Regions from separate parts of the Paenibacillus ihbetae genome, predicted to be linked through region 1. Evidence: riboswitches for the same ligand, from Rfam matches in the RefSeq annotation. Region 1 holds a riboswitch; the other holds the start of a gene.
What was found. A riboswitch is a leader RNA that binds a small molecule or an ion and turns the genes downstream of it on or off. The one in region 1 is predicted to bind S-adenosylmethionine.

Region 1 (9,753 bases):
CCCTGACGAAGGGAGTTCGAAGCAAGATCGAAGCCGACCTGGACATGCTTCATCTGTCCCGCCAGCTTGCCGAGATCCACTGCGAGGTTCCGATGGAATGCGAGCTGGATTTATGCCGCTTGGCGGTCGATCCTGAACGTGCCTTGCAGAAGCTCGAAGAGCTTGAGATGAAGAGCCTCAGCCATCTGATCGGCGCTGCGGTGGTTTCCTGACATGGCCGGCTGCGGAACCTTCCCGAAACGGGGGATGATGATCCTTGCGCTGTTAGCGATGCTGCTTCTTGTATCAGCCTGCGCTTCCGATCGTCCTTCGGGGAATGACGTTCAAGGCAAGGCCTCCAGCGGGGAAGAACCGGTGGAGCTCCTGGTATCGGCAGCCGCAAGCCTTAAGGACAGCATGGAGGAAGCAGGGAGGCTGTTCGAGGAGCAGCATCCCCATATCCGGATCCGGTACAATTTCGGCGGCTCCGGTTCCCTGGGCCAGCAGCTGGAGCAAGGAGCCCCCGTCGATTTATTCGTGTCCGCCGCAGTGGAGCCCATGGATCGCCTAGTCGATAAGGGAATGGTAAAAGCCGGCTCGGTTCAGCTGATGTTCCGGAACAGTCTTGTGCTGATCGAGCCTGGACCGGAGCCCTCCATTAAACAGCTGGACGAGCTTCTGAGGCCGGATGTCCGGATTGTGGCGGTCGGCCAGCCGGATACCGTTCCGGCCGGCGAGTATGCGGCCGAAGCGCTTCAGCATGAAGGGCTGTGGAACGAGGTGGAGTCCAAAGCCGTGTACGGCAAGGATGTGTCGCAAGTGCTGGCTTATGTGGAGTCCGGTAACGCGGATGCGGGATTCGTCTACAAAACGGATGTTACCCATTCGTCGAAAGCCGTACTGTCCCTGGAAATCGACCCGGGGCTGCATCAGCCGATCGAGTACCCCGCCGCTGTGCCGGTACAGGCCAAGCATCCGGAGGAGGCAAGCGAGCTGCTGGCTTTTATGAAATCACCGGAAGTGAAGGCGATATTTAAGAACGCAGGCTTTGACGTGGTGGAGGAATCGCCGTGACGGAAGCCGAGATGTTCTGGATGCCGGTATGGCTGTCGATAAAAACATCACTGCTCTCCAGCATGATTACGTTTATACTGGGTACTGCGGCAGCGCGTTGGATGTCGAGGCGCCGCTTTGCCGGCAAGACCGCGGTCGAAACGCTGCTTATGCTTCCGCTCGTCCTGCCGCCGACGGTTGTCGGCTTTCTTCTGCTTGTTATATTGGGCAGGAATAGCTGGGTAGGGACGGCAGCGGAATGGCTGTTCGCAAGGCCCGTTGTATTCAGCTGGGGGGCCGCCGTCATCGCGGCGATCGTGGTTTCGTTCCCCCTTGTTTATCAAAGCATGCGCGTCGGGTTCGAATCGGTGGATGACGAGCTTGAGGATTCGGCCCGCTCGGCCGGAGCCGGCGAATGGCAGGTGTTCCGCTGGATTACGCTGCCGCTCGTGCGGCGGGCCGCGGTTTCGGCCTATATTCTGGCGTTTGCCAGGGGACTGGGCGAATTCGGCGCGACATGGATGGTTGCAGGGAACATTCCCGGGGTGACACAGACGCTGCCCACAGCGATCTATGTTGCTGTAAGCAACGGTGACAGCCGGCTCGCCTGGGCCTGGACCGGCATGATCGTCCTCTTTTCCTGGCTGCTGCTTGCAGCTTCGGGAACGGGGCGAGGTCCGCGCAAGCGCGATTAGGCTTGACGGAAGAAGAATGTTTCCATATGCTGACGAATAGAGCTTGTTTAACAACAACCCAAGAGAAAGAGAGCACACGTGGAGAGGATGAATAGCATGAGTTTACTTGGAGCTATTGAGGCAGGAGGAACAAAGTTCGTTTGCGGCGTTGGAACCGCGGACGGAACGGTCGTGGAACGGGTAAGCTTCCCGACTACCACCCCTGAGGAGACGATGGCGAACGTCTTCAGCTTTTTTGCGGACAAGGATATTGAAGCGATCGGCGTAGGTTCGTTCGGGCCGATCGATCCGGTGAAGGGCAGCCCTACATATGGCTGCATAACGACGACGCCTAAGCCGCATTGGAGCAACTATAATATCGTTAAAGCGCTGGAGGAGCGGTTCGAAGTTCCGATCGGCTTTGACACGGACGTTAACGGAGCCGCGCTTGGCGAATATACCTGGGGGGCAGCCCAAGGCTTGGACAGCTGCCTGTACATTACGATCGGCACGGGTGTCGGAGCAGGCGCTGTTGTATCCGGCGAGCTGATCCACGGCTTGTCCCATCCGGAGATGGGTCACATCTATGTCCGCCGCCATCCGGAGGATCGATATGAAGGCACATGCCCATACCATGCAGACTGTCTCGAAGGGCTTGCTGCAGGACCGTCGCTCGGCAAACGCTGGGGAGTTCCGGGGGCGGAACTGACACCGGACCATCCGGCTTGGGAAATGGAAGCGTACTATCTGGCTCAAGCGCTGATGAACTATGTGCTGATTCTCTCTCCGCAGCGGATCGTTATGGGCGGCGGCGTCATGAAGCAGGAGCAGCTGTTTCCGATGATCCGTACCAAGCTTCAAGAGCTGCTGGCCGGCTACGTGCACCATCCAAGCCTGCGCGAGAACATCGATCAGTTTATCGTGCCGCCGCAGCTGGGCGATAACGCGGGACTGTGCGGCGCGCTGGCGCTTGCCAAGCTCGCTCTTGCCGAGAAGTAACCATAAGCCGGAGGATATTCTGACTGTAAACGGATAGATCTTTATAAAACCTGTTGGCTCCCGTTACAAAATATGGTACTATATAGCCAACAGTATAACATAGTGAAACGGGAAGCACCCTTAACGACGCTGCGGCGGAGTTGGGGTGCTTTTTTGCGTTGCATGAGGTTGTACTGAAAGAATGTGATAACGGGAGGTAGACAGGAGTTATGCAAATCGTGTTCATGAATCAGATGAGCAAAACGGACGAGCAGGGGCACTCGAGCTTCGCGCAGGTATGGATCGGAGAGGAGGAGGGCGTCTGGAGCCTAGGCTGGCGGGACATCGACCCCGAGGGCGAGGCCGCCGATGACGACTGGTATGAAGGAGGCTCGTGGAATGAGCTCCTCTGCGTATACCGCCACCACTTGGCCAGGAAGCTGGCGGAGGGGTATCGTCCGATCATCGAAGGGATTTTTAACGAGTCCGGGGAGATCGGCGGCAGGAATCTCCATGTGCAGAAGCTTCAATGCTACAGCGAGCTGTACGGCTCGGAGGAGCTGTATACCGAGCTGTGCGCCTGGCGGCGCCGGAAGGCGGCTTCCGGGCGGAAGGCTCCGTACTTTATCGCCAGCAACCGGGTGCTGCGGCTGATCAGCGCGTTCGTGCCCCAGACCGAGGAAGAGCTGCTGCAGCTGCCCGGAATCGGGCCTGCCAAAGCTTCCGAGCACGGGGCGGAGTGGCTTGAGATCACGGCGAAGGTGGAACGCGCGACAACCTTCCCGCTGGATTGGGTTTATGACCGGCTCCCGGAGGATGTGTTCGTCTCCTGGTTGTACAAGCAGAAGGAGGAGAAATACAAGCAGGAGCTGGAGCGGTACCGGATCCGCCGCTCGATGCTGCTTGGCATAGCTGAAGGAGCGACGCTGGAGCAGCTGGAAGAGCGTACGTCGCTGTCCCGCCGCGATCTGATCGAGCAGCTGGAGGGGCTTGAGAAGGAAGGCTACGACACCGAACAGCTGGTGCAAGCCGAGCTGGGCACCGTGCCGGACGCGGAGCAGGCAGCGGTATGGAAGGCTTTCGAGGAGCTTGGCGACACGTTTCTCAAGCCGGTTCTTCAGCGCGTATACGGTCAGGAGAAGGGGGGAGAGGAGGTTGGCGGAACGGAGAAGCTGTATGAGCGGCTGCGTCTGATCCGGATCCGCTTCCGCCGAGAGGAATCCCGGCAAGCGAGTGCCGGGTAAGGCTAGGTATACTGCAGAATCGCGCTGTCCCATGAGTAGAGCATCTACTGTGGGGCAGTTTTTTATGAACGATAGCTGCGCACGAAGCATCTCTTCGCATAGAAAAAGAGGAGCCCCGCAAGATCGAATGATCTCAAGGGACGCCTCCTCTTTAATAACATGCTGCTATACCTATGCTCTGTAATTTAAATCCAGTCCTTTTTCCGGAACAGATAAAACATCAGCAGGCCGGCAAATACCATGACGCCGATCACAACGTAATACGAATATTCCCAATGCAGTTCCGGCATATTGTCGAAGTTCATCCCGTAGATGCCTGTGATCAGCGTCAGCGGGATGAAGATGGTCGTAATGGCGGTAAAAACACGCATGATTTCGTTGGCACGATTCGCAATGCTAGACTGATACGCTTCCCGCAGGTTGCCCATCAAATCGCGGTAGGTTTCGAACGTTTCCGAAATTTTCACGGCATTCTCATAAATATCGCTGAAATATTTCTGCAGCTGGTCGTCGATCAGCCGAAGATCCTTTTTGTTAAGCGTATTGATAACTTCCTTCTGCGGTCCCAGCACCTTCTTCAGCCACAGGATCTCGCTTCGCAGGCCGATAATTTCGCTGAGATGCGTCTTCTTGGTATGAATAAGAATGTCTTCCTCTAGCTTCTCAATCCGGGCTTCGATCCGGTCGCCGACCGAAAAGTAATTGTCCGTAACCAAGTCGATCAGCAGGTAGAGGAACCGGTCGGGCGTGCTGACCTCGTCTTCCCATAGCAGGGGCTTGACGGTACGCAGCTCGTGAATTTTCTGTTTCGTCACGGTGATAATGAAATGTCTGCCCAGGAAAATATTCAGGGCACGGAGGAAAATTTCCTCATCATCAAAACGAATGCTGTTTACAACGATAAAATAATGGTTTTCATATATTTCGATCTTCGGACGCTGCTCCTCTTCGCTCAGGCAGTCCTCCACCGCAAGATCATGCAGGGAGAAGAGCGGCTGCAGCTCGGCTAAATCATCGACATCCGCATCCAGCCAGTAAAAGCCGCTGGCCGGTGGCGTCAGCGTCATCTGGATATCATCAACAGGGGTAAATACACCCGCATCAACCAACCGGATTTTCATTCTGATATCACTCCTTCTTCATTCGAACATTCAAGGCACAGGATATCAGCTTAGCCGGTGTACGGGCTTTGTTGGTCTTCTCCAAGTGAGAACTATGACAAAAGCGCATGAAAAATAACGCTGCCCTCTGCCGGTAAGCTGATCCTGGTCCTATGCGGTTGTGCATCCTTCGCTTCCACGTTCTGGCTCGGGTCACCGTCCATTTTCATGTTTCACCTCTTTCGTCATGGGGCTAAATAGCACTTGTCTAGTATAACGCCGGGTTTAGGAGCTTTCAAGCCGTAATCGGGCCAAACGGAAGGCGTTAATACAGGGTATTGAGAAAGGGATGTAATGTGACGGCTCGCTTGAAAAGATGCTTGACGAAAATATACGGATGATATAAAGTAAGTATCAATATAACAACACAACTAAATACAGCGAAATCTTATCAAGAGCAGGTGGAGGGACTAGCCCTATGAAACCCGGCAACCGGCGGCAATATCGCACGGTGCTAATTCTTGCAGGTTGTACGACAATCCATGATGGAACGTATAGCCTGGCAGATGAGAGAGGAGCATTGTAGTAATGTATACGACGACCTTTCTCGACCGAGAAAGGTCTTCTTGCGTTTATACAGTCGAAGCGCTCTTACTCAAGCTGCAGCGGATGTACCACTACATATTTTTGAAGGAGTGAGCTAAAGGTGCCTATTAAGATCCCTGATGCCCTGCCGGCCAAAGAAGTGCTGGCGGGAGAGAACATTTTTGTTATGGATGAAAGTCATGCCTTTCACCAGGATATCCGCCCGCTGCGGATTGCGATTCTGAATCTTATGCCGACGAAGGAAACGACGGAGACCCAGCTGCTCCGGCTGATCGGGAACTCGCCGCTCCAGGTTGATGTTGTCCTGCTGCACCCAAGCTCCCATGTATCGAAGAACACGTCGGCTGAGCATTTAAAGTCGTTCTACAAAACGTTCGAGCAAGTGAAGAATCGCCGCTTTGACGGCATGATTATCACCGGTGCTCCGGTGGAGCAGCTCGAATTCGAAGAGGTCAATTATTGGGAGGAGCTCACCGAAATTTTCGAATGGAGCAAGACGCATGTGACCTCGACCATGCATATTTGCTGGGCATCCCAGGCCGGCTTGTACTACCATTACGGCGTGCCGAAATACAGCTTGGAAGAGAAGTGCTTCGGCGTGTTTTCCCATACGGTCAGCGAGCCCTGTACCAAGCTGCTTCGCGGCTTCGACGACATGTTCTTCGTTCCGCATTCCCGCCACACCGAGGTCCGGCGCGAGGACATTGCGGGCATCGATGACCTGGTCATTCTGTCGGAGTCCGAGGAGGCAGGCATCTACCTGGTAGCAAGCAGGGACGGCAAGCAAATATTCGCCACCGGTCACTCGGAATATGATCCGGATTCCCTGAAATGGGAATATGACCGGGATATCGCGAAGGGATTGGATATTGCGCTGCCGCGCAATTATTATCCGAATGATGATCCGACCCGCAATCCTCCTTCGATCTGGCGGGCCCATGCTAACTTATTGTTTACGAATTGGCTCAATTACTATGTATATCAAGAAACTCCATATGATATCGGTCCACAAATATAGAAGCCGCCAAGGAGGAAGTTGTAATGGAGAGAAAACCGCTGAATATCGAGAGCCGGCTGGCGCAAATCGGATCGGTGAATGAGCCGGTGACCGGAGCCGTGACGTTCCCGATCTATCAGGCCACCGCATACCGTCATCCGAAGCTTGGGCAAAGCACGGGCTTTGATTATATCCGCACGAAAAATCCGACCCGGCAAGTGCTGGAGGAATCGATCGCCGAACTGGAGTCCGGCGACGCGGGCTTTGCCTGCAGCTCGGGCATGGCGGCCTTGCAGACGATATTTGCCATGTTCAGCCAAGGCGATCACCTGATCGTATCGCTGGATCTCTATGGCGGAACCTATCGGCTGCTGGACCGAATCATGTCCAAGTTCGGCGTGAGCGCAACGTATGTCGACACGAATGACCTGGACGCGCTGGAGCAATCCCGCAAGCCGAATACGAGGGCGGTGTTTATCGAGACGCCGACCAACCCGCTGATGATGATCACGGATATTGAAGCGGTCTGTACATGGGCCAGACATCATGGTCTGATCACGATTGTGGACAACACGCTGCTGACGCCCTACTTCCAGCGTCCGATCGAGCTTGGAGCGGATATCGTCATACATAGCGCCACCAAGTATTTGGGCGGCCATAATGACGTGCTGGCCGGGCTTATCGTTACGAAAGGCAGGGAGCTGTCCGAAGAAATCGCCTTTTTGCACAATTCCATCGGCGCGGTGCTAAGCCCATCCGATTCCTATCAGCTGATGAGGGGCATGAAGACGCTGGCGCTCCGCATGGACCGGCACCAAAGCAACGCGACTGCAGTCGCCCGCTTTCTGACAACCCATCCGGCGATCGCGGAGGTGTTCTACCCTGCGCTGCCTGAGCACCCGGGCTATGAGATTCAGAACCGGCAGTCCAGCGGAAATACCGGCATCTTCTCCTTCAAAGTGAAAGATGCCCGTTACGTAGAGCCCGTACTGCGACATATCAAGCTGATAGCCTTCGCCGAAAGCCTCGGCGGCGTCGAATCGCTCATGACCTATCCGGCGGTGCAGACGCATGCGGATATTCCGGTGGAGATTCGCGAGGCCGTCGGGGTAGATGACCGGCTGCTGCGTTTCTCGGTCGGCATCGAGCATGCGGATGATCTGATCGCTGATTTGGATGCGGCCTTGAACGCGGCCGTGGCCGAAGTGGAAGGAGGCGTACGGGGATGAGCATCGACAAAGCTGCGCGCATTGGCGAGAAGGGGCGGACGCATTCCGGACCGAAAGGACGGGATGCGGACCCGCTCCGCTTCGAGACAAAGCTGCTTCATTTCGGCGGGGAGATCGACCGGGCGACCGGGGCATCCAGTGTGCCGATCTATCAGGCATCGACCTTTCACCACGAGGATATCTACCAGCCTCCGCTTCATGATTACAGCCGATCCGGCAACCCGACCCGCCAAGCGCTCGAGGATTATATCGCATTGCTTGAAGGCGGTGTTCGGGGGTTCGCGTACGCTTCCGGCATGGCCGCGATATCCAGCTCGTTCATGCTGCTGTCGGCAGGCGATCATATGATCGTTACGGAGGACGTGTATGGAGGAACCTATCGGCTGTTAACCAGCATCCTGAACCGGATGGGCATTGAAAGCACCTTCGTGGACATGACCGATCTTGAACAGGTGAAGGCGGCCCTTAAGCCGAACACGAAGGCGGTCTATATGGAGACGCCGTCCAATCCGACGCTGAACATTACGGATATCGGAGCAGTGACCGATTGGGCGAAGGAGCATGATCTGCTTACGCTTCTTGATAATACCTTTATGACCCCGTACTATCAGCGGCCGATCGAATTCGGCGTTGACATCGTCATTCACAGCGCCACCAAATTTCTGGGGGGACACAGCGACGTTCTCGCAGGCCTCGCGGTTGCCAGAACGGAAGAGCTGGCCGGGCGGCTGAAGCAGCTCCAGAACGGGCTTGGCACGGTGCTTGGCGTTCAGGATTCATGGCTGCTCATGCGGGGGATGAAGACGCTAGGCGCGCGGATGGCTCATTCCGAAGAGAGTGCAGCCAAGCTGGCGGCATGGCTGCAAGGAAGAAGCGATATCGAGCGCGTCTACTATCCGGGTCTCTTGAATCATCCGGGGCGCGAGATTCACGAGAAGCAATCGAGCGGCTATGGGGCGGTCATCTCGTTTGACGTCGGTTCCGGGGAGCGGGCGAAGCAGGTGCTGAACCAAGTGAAGCTGCCGCTGGTGGCGGTCAGCCTGGGAGCGGTGGAGAGCATTCTGTCCTATCCGGCCATGATGTCCCATGCGGCGATGGGCGAGCAGGTTCGTCACGAACGGGGCATTACGGACGGGCTGCTGCGTTTCTCCGTCGGACTTGAGGATGTGGATGATCTAATTGCCGACCTGGATCAGGCACTTGCCGGCAGCCGCTAAGGAGCGCGCGACCGGTGGGACTTTCCGTAAAAAGGGACAGTGCGGAACGGCTGTTCACAATATTTCCATATTTTTATCCGGCATCCCGCCCGCAGCGGGATGTCGTTTTTGTTGCCGGATTGTGGTAGGATGAAAGGACGAAGTTTTTTGATTGTTTTGTTGAGTAGTCATTTTTTCGGATAAGGGAGGCTGCAAGAAATGAGTGCGGTAAACCGTATTTTGGATAAAGCTTTACGCGGTGAAAGACTAAACCTCGAGGATACTGTTACGCTGTTTGAAAGCGATGAGGTGGAGAAAATAGGGCATGCGGCGAATGTGATGACCAAGCGTCTGCACCCAGACCCGATCACGACATTTGTCATCGGCCGGAACATCAACTATACGAACGTCTGCGACGTATACTGCCGCTTTTGTGCTTTTTACCGGAGACCGGGCTCGTCTGAAGGATACGTGCTGCCGGACGAGACGATCTTTCAGAAGATTCAGGAGACCGAGGACGTTAACGGAACCGAGATCCTGATGCAGGGGGGGACCAATCCGGATCTGCCATTCAGCTATTACACGGATCTTCTGCGCAACATCAAGAAGCGGTTCCCGAATATTACGATGCACTCCTTCTCGCCTGCGGAGATCATGAAGATGGTCGAGGTGTCGGGCTTGTCGCTGGAGGAGGTCG
Region 2 (9,753 bases), 320 kb from region 1:
GTGAATGATAAACAATTAAAATGGCTGAGTTACATAACATGCGCCGTCATGTTCTTCGCCACCTTCGGGGGCATGGTCGTTACCAAGACCGGCTCCGGGCTAGGCTGCGGACAAGAGTGGCCGCTGTGTAACGGAAAGTTTATTCCCGCTTACACCGTCTCCTCCTTGATTGAATACTCGCACCGCGCTGTCAGCGGGATGGCCGGCTTGGCCGCCTTGGCTTCCCTGATCGCATTTTGGAAATACAAGCGTGACCGCAAGGATCTGATGGCTTATGTGGTCATGACATCGGCGTTCGTGATTGTTCAAGCGATTATGGGAGCGCTCGCAGTGGTCAAGCCTCAGTCGGCGGCCGTGATGGCGCTGCATTTCGGCTTCTCCCTCATCGCATTTGCAAGCTCGGTTATGCTTGCGCTGGGCATGCGGAGGGTCGAAAAGGCGAAGGTGCCGCTCGGAACGGAACGGCTGCCCCGGGTCAGCAATGGTTTTCGCCGGCTCGTCTGGGGGGCGACGATTTATACGTATATCGTGGTATATATCGGAGCATTCGTGAGCCATACCGACTCGAGAGAGGGCTGCTCCGGCTGGCCGCTCTGCAACGGCGAAGTGATTCCGGAGCTCAGCGGCGGCGTGGGCATTGCCTTCATGCATCGGGTGGCGGCTCTGCTTCTGCTTATCGTAGTAGCCGTATTGGGACATTTCGCTTATTGGCGAAACCGGGACAACCGCGAAATTCAGATGCTTGGGGTTTCGGCAACGGTGCTGTGCCTGCTGCAAATTTTCAGCGGAGCCATCATTATGGCCACGATGCACAATGACGAAGTATATGTATTCTCCGCGCTTGGACACACCCTTCTGATCTCTGCGCTGTTCGGCGTGCTCAGTTACTTGAGCGTCCGGGTTTGGCAGCTGAGAGAATCGGTATCTGCCGAGCAGCAGGGCGAATTGGAGCTGCGCGGGGAGAAGACCGGCTAATTCCCGTCACTACAGTATGCAACATGGAACGTTTTAATATTTGTGCAGGCGAAGTCCCCGAAGCGAAACATGCTCGAGGACTTTGTTGTACCCGAAGGAGTGGAGCATTTGATTTACCAGAATCTACGCCAATGGCTTGAAACGCTTCGCAAGGAAAATGATCTGGCTGTCATTGAAGCACCGGTGGACCCGTATCTGGAGCTGGCTGAAATTCACCGGCGCGTGATTGAAGAGGGAGGGCCGGCCCTGCTGTTTACCAATGTGAAGGGGACGCCTTTTCCGGTGGCCACGAATCTGTTCGGAACCGCGCGCCGGGTCGACATGGCTTTCGGTCCGCGGCCGGAGCAGCTGATGAAATCGATCATCGGGGCAACCGATAAGCTGCTGCCGCCTACGTTTTCCGCGCTGTGGAATGAACGCGGGCTGTTTAAGGATATTTTAAAGGTCGGGATGAAATCCGTGCCTCAGCAAGAAGCGCCGGTTATGGGCGTGAAGGTGACGGAGAATCCGCTCAAGCAGCTTCCGCGGCTGACCAGCTGGCAGGAGGACGGCGGACCGTTCATCACGCTGCCGCTCGTCTATACCGAGAGCCCATCGAAGCCGAAGGATCATAATCTGGGCATGTACCGGATTCAAATTTATGATGACTCGACCACCGGAATCCATTGGCAGATTCATAAGGGCGGCGGCTTTCACTACTTCGAGGCAGAGCAGCAGAATCAGCCGCTGCCGGTGTCCGTTTTCGTCGGCGGTCCGCCTGCGCTGATCGCATCCGCCATCGCACCGGTGCCCGAGCATCTGCCGGAGCTGCTGCTGGCTTCGCTGATTATGGGCGGCAAGCTGCCGATGACGGACAACCCGCTTGGCGGACACCGCATTCCGGCGGAAGCGGAATTCGCGATCAGCGGAATCGTGCCGCCGCATGAACGCCGCCTGGAGGGACCTTTCGGCGATCACTACGGCTATTATTCCCTTGCGCATGACTTCCCCGTGCTTCACGTGAAGAATATGTGGCACCGCAAGGATGCCATTTATCCGGCAACGATCGTCGGAAAGCCGCGGCAAGAGGACTACTACCTGGGCGAGTTTTTGCAGCGCCTGCTGTCCCCGGCCTTCCCGATGGTGATGCCGTCGGTCCGCTCGCTATGGACCTATGCGGAAACCGGCTTCCATGCGCTGACGGCGGCGGTCGTTCGGGAGAGCTATTCCCGCGAGGCGCTCGTCTCCGCGTTCCGGATTCTGGGCGAAGGTCAGCTGTCGCTCACCAAAATGCTGATGCTGACGAACCGGCCGCTGGACCTGTCGGATTTCAACGAGACGCTTGAAGCGGTGCTGGAACGATTTAATCCGGCAACGGATTTATTCATATTTAATAAAACCTCGCATGATACGCTGGATTATACGGGGCAGAAGCTGAATCACGGCAGCAAAGCCGTGCTGATGGGGATCGGGGAGCCGATCCGCGAGCTGCCGCGAAGCTACGATGAAGGGGATATTCCGGGAATTTCCCAGGCGGTCGCATATTGCGGCGGTTGCCTTGTCGTATCCGGGGCATCCTATGAGAAAGAACCTGAGCTGGCCCGGCGCGTCATGGAGTTCATGCATGCCCGCAGCACGAAATGGCCGATGGTAATCGTCGTTGATGATGCCAAGGCAACGTCAGCCACGCAAACTTCGTTCTTGTGGACGGTATTTACCCGCTTTAATCCCGCGACGGATATCTTCGCCGCCAGCGAGATCGAGCATCATCATCTGTCGTACAAGCTTCCGCTGGTCATAGATGCCCGCATGAAGCCCGGATACCCGGATGAGCTGTTCCCGCGGGAGGATATTGTGAAGACGGTGGATGCCCGCTGGAACGAATATTTCGGCAAATGACCAGTCCATCCTAGAGGAATCAGGGACATTTTGAAGTAGGAGGTGCGGCCAATGCTTCGTTTGTTGCTTGGGGAACAACCGCGGCAGAATAACGGGCTGCTGGAAGAAGCGATCGAATCGATGGTCAAGACCAGCCAGCTGCTGAAGAAGGAAATGGAGAAGAACCAGGACCCGACGCATGACTTTCGCAAGCTTGAAATATGGACGCGCGGATTGATCGTTTCGCTCGATGAGCTGGAGCAGAGCTGGAATGCAGCGAAGCACTTCAGCCGATCGGTCCATTCGGGATATGTGGATGACATGTCGATCGAGGAGCAAGGGGAATACCGGCGCTATGTTTATTTTTATAAGAACGGATTTATTCGCGTATTCTCAATCCTTGACAAGCTGGGAACGGTGCTTGACGATCTGTACGATCTGAACACCTCGAAGGTGAAGGAGCATTTCTCCTACTTCACCGTGCTTCGCCAGTTCAAGTTCCTGAAGGCGCACGGCGAGCTGTCCGCAGAGCTGGAGGCCATCAAGGAGCGCTATAAAACGCCGATGAACAAGCTACGGAAACGGCGCAACACCGAGATTCACTACATGAATTCGGAAATGCAGGACGACCTGTGGCAGCGCCACCAGGGCCTGTCGGAGCGGATCGAGCTGGAGGATATCGGGCAGCATTTGGACGAGCTGGAGCAAGGGCTTGAGATGGTGTGCCAAAGCCTGAGAGCATCCTACCGGTATACGAACCAAATGTGGGCGAAGAACGGGATCCGGGCTTGACGCAGCCGACCATGAAATTCCTTTTGACAAAAGGGCGAAAAAAAACTATACTAACAATTGCATTCATGAATATGATTTGAAAAACACATCAATATAACGAAAAAATTTCATATCGAGTTTTCTTATCGAGAGAGGCGGAGGGACAGGCCCGATGAAGCCCGGCAACCGGCTCCAGCGTTGATTGCAAGTGCAATGAACGCAAATGGAGTGACATGGTGCTAATTCCTTCAAAGCAGCGCGACGTAAAGGCTGCTTTGACAGATGAGAAAAGGCGTCGACTTTATGTAAAGAGAGCCCTTTTTGATTCTGCAAAAAGTGGCTCTTTTCTTTTGCGGGTAAATAGATATGAAACGTTAGCACGAAAAAAGGGGGATCACGGTTTGATTGAACTGAAGCAATTGACGAAGCAGTACGGAAAAGCCGGCCGAACGACCACAGCATTATCCGGATTGAATTTGTCGATTGAAAAAGGAGAGATATTCGGTGTCATCGGACATTCCGGGGCAGGCAAGAGCACGCTCATCCGCTGCATGAATTTGCTGGAACGCCCGACGTCCGGCGAGGTGTGGGTCGGCGGCGTCAACCTGACGAGCCTCGGAAAGAAGCAGCTGCAGGCTGAGCGGCGGAAGATCGGCATGATCTTTCAGCATTTCAATCTGCTGTCCTCGGCAACGGTGTATGACAACATCGCCTTTCCGCTTCGTCTGATCAAGACCTCGAAGGCGGAAATCGAGCGCAAGGTAAGCGAGCTGCTGAATCTGGTGGGTCTTGCGGAGCATCGGGACAAGTACCCGTCCCAGCTGTCGGGCGGCCAGAAGCAGCGGGTTGGCATCGCCCGGGCGCTTGCAAGCGACCCGGAGGTGCTGCTCTGTGACGAGGCCACCTCGGCCTTGGATCCTCAGACGACGGATTCGATCCTGCGGCTGCTGCTGGATATTAACAAGAAGTTTAACCTGACGATTGTGCTGATCACGCATGAGATGCATGTCATTCAGAGCATTTGCGACAGAGTGGCGGTCATTCACCAAGGCGGCATTGTGGAGCAAGGTCCGGTGACGGAAGTGTTTCTGAAGCCGAAGCATGAGGTTACGCGGGAGTTCATCCGTCAGGAGATGGACAACGGTGATGCACTGCGATTGGCGCTTCAAGGCCAAGACGGGGGTTCCTCGCAGGCGGTGCAGATCACGTTCCTCGGGTCGAAGACGTACGAGTCGATCTTGTCGCATACGGTCCATGAGACCGGGGTGAACTTTGCGATCCTGCAGGGAACCATTTCAACGATCAAGGAAACGCCGTACGGGCAGCTGGTCGTGCGGTTTGAAGGCAGCGAGGGCGCGATTGAAGACACGATCCGCAGACTGCTGGATCAAGGATTAGACGTGGAGGTGATTCATTGATGCTGGGACTGGATTTTTCTCAGGTGGATTGGAATGAGATTGGCACGGCCACGCTGGATACACTGCGCATGCTTGGCGCTTCGGCCTTGTTCAGCTTCATCATCGGTCTCCCGATCGGGGTGCTGCTGTATATGGCTGCAAGATCAACGTCAGGCCTGGTTCGCTTCGGCTACTCCATCCTGTCGTTCATCGTGAACATTCTGCGGTCGGTTCCGTTCATCATTCTGATCGTAGCCATGATTCCGATTACGAAGTCGATCGTCGGCGTATCGTACGGCGTGCTCGGGACCATTCCTCCGCTTGTCGTCGGCGCGGCTCCGTTCTTCGCGAGACTTGTGGAGACGGCGCTGAACGAGGTGGATAAAGGCGTCATCGAAGCCGCCCATGCCATGGGCTCATCCACCAGCCAGATCGTGTGGAAGGTGCTGCTTCCGGAAGCCCGCCCGGGCTTGCTGGCAGGCATGACGATCACGATCGTGACGCTCGTATCGTATACCGCGATGTCCGGCCAGGTTGGCGGCGGCGGTTTGGGGGATTTGGCGATCAAGTACGGTTACTACCGCTATGAGACGGAGATTATGATTTTGTCCGTTGTCTTGATGATTGTGCTGGTGCAGCTCCTGCAGATGGCGGGGGACCGGCTGGTGCGTCATTTTACAAGAAAATAACGGATTGCTGGAGCAACAAGGAAGACATCATATAGATAAATTATTTTCGGAGGGAGAGTTTTAGGATGAAAAAATGGGTATTGGCATTCATTAGTTTGACTTTGGTCGCGGTGCTGGCTGCTTGCGGCAGCAAGCCTGCGGATAACGCATCGGAGCCTGCGGATACAAACGGCGCTGGGGGACAGGAGAAGGTAACCATTAAGGTGGGTGCTTCGCCGGCACCGCATGCAAAGATTCTTGAGCATATCAAACCTGCGCTGGAAAAAGAAGGCGTGAATCTGGAAATCGTCGAATTCACCGATTACGTGCTGCCGAATACGAAGGTCGACTCCAAGGAGATCGACGCGAACTTCTTCCAGCATAAGCCGTATCTCGATAACGAGATCAAGGAACGCGGATTGAAGCTGGAGTCCGTTATCGCCGTACACGTTGAGCCGCTGGGCGCTTATTCCAGAACGATCAAGTCGGTCGACGAGCTGAAGGACGGCGCCGTTGTCGCCATTCCAAACGATCCGTCCAATGCGGGCCGCGCGCTGACCCTGCTGTCCAAGAACGGCGTTATCAAGCTGGCGGACGAAACCAAGCTGGAAGCGACCGCGAAAGATATTTCGGAAAATCCGAAAAACCTGGAGTTCAAAGAAGTGGAAGCTGCCATGCTGCCTCGCATGCTGGATGAGCTTGATCTTGCTGTCATCAACACGAACTATGCCTTGGAAGCAGGTCTTGACCCAACGAAGGACGCGCTGTTTATCGAAGACAAGGATAACCCTTACGCGAACCTGCTGGTAGCTCGCCCGGACAACAAGGATTCGGAAGCTATCCAGAAGCTGGCGAAGGCGCTGACTTCGGAAGATGTGAAGACATTTATTGAACAGGAATACAAAGGAGCCGTTATTCCGGCATTCTAATGCGGATGCAGGCAGGAGGCCTGCGGAAGCGGATCCGGTCCGATTACGGGTTAGACTGGATAACTCCGAACAGAAGGATCTACTGAATACAACGAATTTATCAGGAAAGGGGCATCCCGACCATGCTGCGGCTTGTGCAGCTAATCGGGGGCTCCTTTCTTTCTTTTTGAGGGGCTGCTCATGGCTCTCATGGCTGCAAGATCCGGTCTGTCCTCAAGTTGTGGGGAAACAGCAAATCTTTTATACTGAAGGAAGGAGATACTCGAAGGAGGGAAACCATTGAAGGGAAAAGTGGCGCTGATTACCGGCAGTGCGACAGGACTCGGAAAAATGACTGCGCTGTCGTTAGCACGGCAGGGATGCAGTATTGTTATAAATTATGTGAACAGCAAGGATGAAGCGGTGGCGCTCTCCCGTGAAATTGAAAGCTTCGGCGTTAAATCCATCGTGGTAAAGGCCAATATTGCAGACGAGTCCGAGCTGTATTCCCTCGTCGATCAGACGGAACGCGAGCTCGGCACCGTGGATATCCTGGTTAACAACGCGGGTCCTTTCATCCGGGAGAGGCGCCTGTTCTCGGAATACAGCCGGGACGAAATCGTGCATATGGTGAACGGCAACCTGACCGGCGTCATGCTGCTCGACCACCGGGTGCTGCCGGCCATGAGGGAGAAGAGATGGGGACGGATTATCCATTTCGGCTTCGGCCATGCCGGGGAAGCGCGCGCTTGGCCCCAGCGTGCCGCTTACGCCGCAGCCAAGGTGGGGCTCGTATCCTTCACGAAATCCTTGGCGGTCGAGGAGGCACCCTACGGAATTACCGTAAACATGATCTGCCCTGGCGACATCCGCGGGGCGAACAAGGAGAAGACCATCGACGAGGTGGCCGGCATCCATGACGGCATGACGCCCCGGGGACGCTCGGGCAGCGGCGAGGATATCGCGAGAGTGATTGAATATCTATGCATGGATAAATCGGACTTCATTACCGGCAACATTATGGATATATCCGGCGGGCTGGATCCGATCCGTCCTTTGATCAAACCGGAATAAAGCACGAGCACGGCATACCATATTGCCACAAAAAAGAGTCTTGGTTCCCGAGGGGAGCCAAGACTCTTATACTAAACACAAGATTAAAATACTTGCACTACTTCTTGAATGCCTTCTACTTCCTCGACCAGGGCGCGTTCAATCCCTGCCTTCAAGGTGATGGTGGAGCTTGGGCAGCTGCCGCATGCACCCATCAATTTCAGCTTAACGATGCCGTCTTCAACGTCGACCAATTCCACGTCACCGCCATCGCGCTGCAGGAACGGACGAAGCTTATCAAGCACTTCAGCCACTTCATCGTATACAGTGGTTTGCGTGTTATCGCTCATCTTGTTCAACTCCTTTCCTCCCTATATTATAGTACATAAACCGGCAAATTAAAATGCCAATCTTAAGGCGGGACTGTGACCGATGACCATCTATATTGAATTTTGCACAAGCAACTCCTATTTCGGAACGGATCAAGCATTGCAGAAGCTGGAAGGTCAATACGACTGCCGGGTGATCGAGTACGGCTGCCTGACCAGCTGCGGTCAATGCTATTTGATGCCCTTCGCATATGTCGACGGCGACTGGGTGGAAGCGCCCACGGCGGAGGAGCTGTATGACAAGATATGCCGCCGGCTCGAAGCTTTGGCGGAAGGGAGGGAGCCCGAAGATTGACGAATCAGGTTCCCTGTCCGCTTTATGAAGCAGGATCGGTGAATCTATGATCCACTAGTAGTGGCGCTTGGATTTCCAGAGCACACCGCTCTTCAGAATCCGCGGCACGCGTCCGATGACGGAGGTATTGCCCATCAGTCCGAAGCCCGCATGCTTGCCGAGGGAGCCGAGGGTCCCCTTCAGCTTCAACGGCGATACCTTCGGCACATCATCGCGCCATAATGCCTTCATGACGTGACCGACCTGCTCGGCTTGCGCGCCGGCCGCCTGGGCGCTCGGTACGAATGGAAGGCTCGCGCAGTCGCCGATGACATATACCTCCGGATGGGAAGGAACCTGATAATATTGGTTCAGCAGCACGCGTCCGCTGCGGTCTTTTGGCAGATCGAGGTCCTGCACCACTTTGACAGGCTGGATGCCTGCCGTCCATACGGCCAGATCCGTGGCGATCGGCGTATCGAGATTATAGACAGCATCCTTCTCCACTCTGGATACCGAGACTCCGCTGTGGATATCGACATGATGCTCCTCGAACCAGCGATGAATATAAGCGGACAACCGGTTAGGAAAAGAAGAAAGCACCCGCTGTCCCCGGTCCAGGATGGCGATATTGAGGTCAGGACGGCTTTCGCGAAGGTCGGCCGCGAGCTCGATTCCGCTTAAGCCTCCGCCGATGATATGAACCTGGCTGTACGGCTTCAAATTGTTCAGCCGCAGATAGGTTTCCCGGGTCGCGGCGAACGACTGCAGGCTGTAGGTATACTCCTCCGCGCCCGGTACTCCGTGGTAACGATCCGTGCAGCCAAGCGCAATGGCGAGCTGAGTGTATTCCACTGGATCCTGGTCCAATAGGTTCACGCGCCGGATCTCAAGATCAATCGATGTGACTTCACCGTACAGGATCTGAAGCCGGTCATAAACCGGGAACTTAACACGAACGGCGGTATCGGCCACCGTGCCGGCTGCCAGCGCGTAGTATTCGGTCTTCAGTCCTTGGTAAGGCATGCGGTCGATGAGCACGACCTCCACGTCCGGGGGAAGATAGCCGCTGAATAATTCCTGAATTAAGGCAAGACCACCATAGCCTCCGCCGAGAATGACGAGCTTGTTCATAAAATTCTTCCTTTCTCAAGAGATAAGAATGAGAGATTGTTTGTAAGTGCCAGTCGCAAGAAAAACGCCGCTAGAAGCGGCTAGGGATCCCCACACTATAATATCTCTTTAACCTGTTTTCCGTTATTTCGAACGCTGATGCGGGTGCCGAAGTCTCCAGAAGGTTGGGGATTAGGCTGATCGATCGTTTATTCGTAAACCTTGATCTCGTTATAGAACGTGTCCCGTTCAACCGGGATGCGGCCTGCGCCTTGGATGAGCCAAACGAGTTCTTTGCGCGTAAGGCCTTCCGGCGTCAGTGCCCCTGCAGCATGGCTGATTCGTTCC

Region 2: it holds a riboswitch for S-adenosylmethionine, as region 1 does, so the genes downstream of both, BBD41_RS19005 (methionine ABC transporter ATP-binding protein) here and metA (homoserine O-acetyltransferase MetA) in region 1, are expected to answer to the same signal.

Annotation. Positions count from the first base shown of each region.
Region 1 covers NZ_CP016809.1:4,581,359-4,591,111, forward strand. The annotation lists gene BBD41_RS20580 (5'-3' exonuclease) at 1-212, shown strand, start outside; gene modA (molybdate ABC transporter substrate-binding protein) at 214-1,053, shown strand; gene modB (molybdate ABC transporter permease subunit) at 1,050-1,727, shown strand; gene BBD41_RS20595 (ROK family protein) at 1,824-2,705, shown strand; gene BBD41_RS20600 (HRDC domain-containing protein) at 2,915-3,928, shown strand; gene corA (magnesium/cobalt transporter CorA) at 4,114-5,049, opposite strand; SAM riboswitch class I at 5,474-5,601, shown strand; gene metA (homoserine O-acetyltransferase MetA) at 5,735-6,652, shown strand; gene BBD41_RS20615 (PLP-dependent transferase) at 6,676-7,860, shown strand; gene BBD41_RS20620 (trans-sulfuration enzyme family protein) at 7,857-9,077, shown strand; gene mqnC (cyclic dehypoxanthinyl futalosine synthase) at 9,276-9,753, shown strand, end outside.
Region 2 covers NZ_CP016809.1:4,259,573-4,269,325, forward strand. The annotation lists gene BBD41_RS18990 (COX15/CtaA family protein) at 1-975, shown strand; gene BBD41_RS18995 (UbiD family decarboxylase) at 1,084-2,853, shown strand; gene BBD41_RS19000 (Cthe_2314 family HEPN domain-containing protein) at 2,905-3,624, shown strand; SAM riboswitch class I at 3,744-3,892, shown strand; gene BBD41_RS19005 (methionine ABC transporter ATP-binding protein) at 4,005-5,021, shown strand; gene BBD41_RS19010 (methionine ABC transporter permease) at 5,021-5,689, shown strand; gene BBD41_RS19015 (MetQ/NlpA family ABC transporter substrate-binding protein) at 5,755-6,597, shown strand; gene BBD41_RS19020 (SDR family oxidoreductase) at 6,877-7,650, shown strand; gene BBD41_RS19025 (NifU family protein) at 7,734-7,979, opposite strand; gene BBD41_RS19030 (YuzB family protein) at 8,062-8,313, shown strand; gene BBD41_RS19035 (NAD(P)/FAD-dependent oxidoreductase) at 8,368-9,426, opposite strand; gene mqnE (aminofutalosine synthase MqnE) at 9,615-9,753, opposite strand, start outside.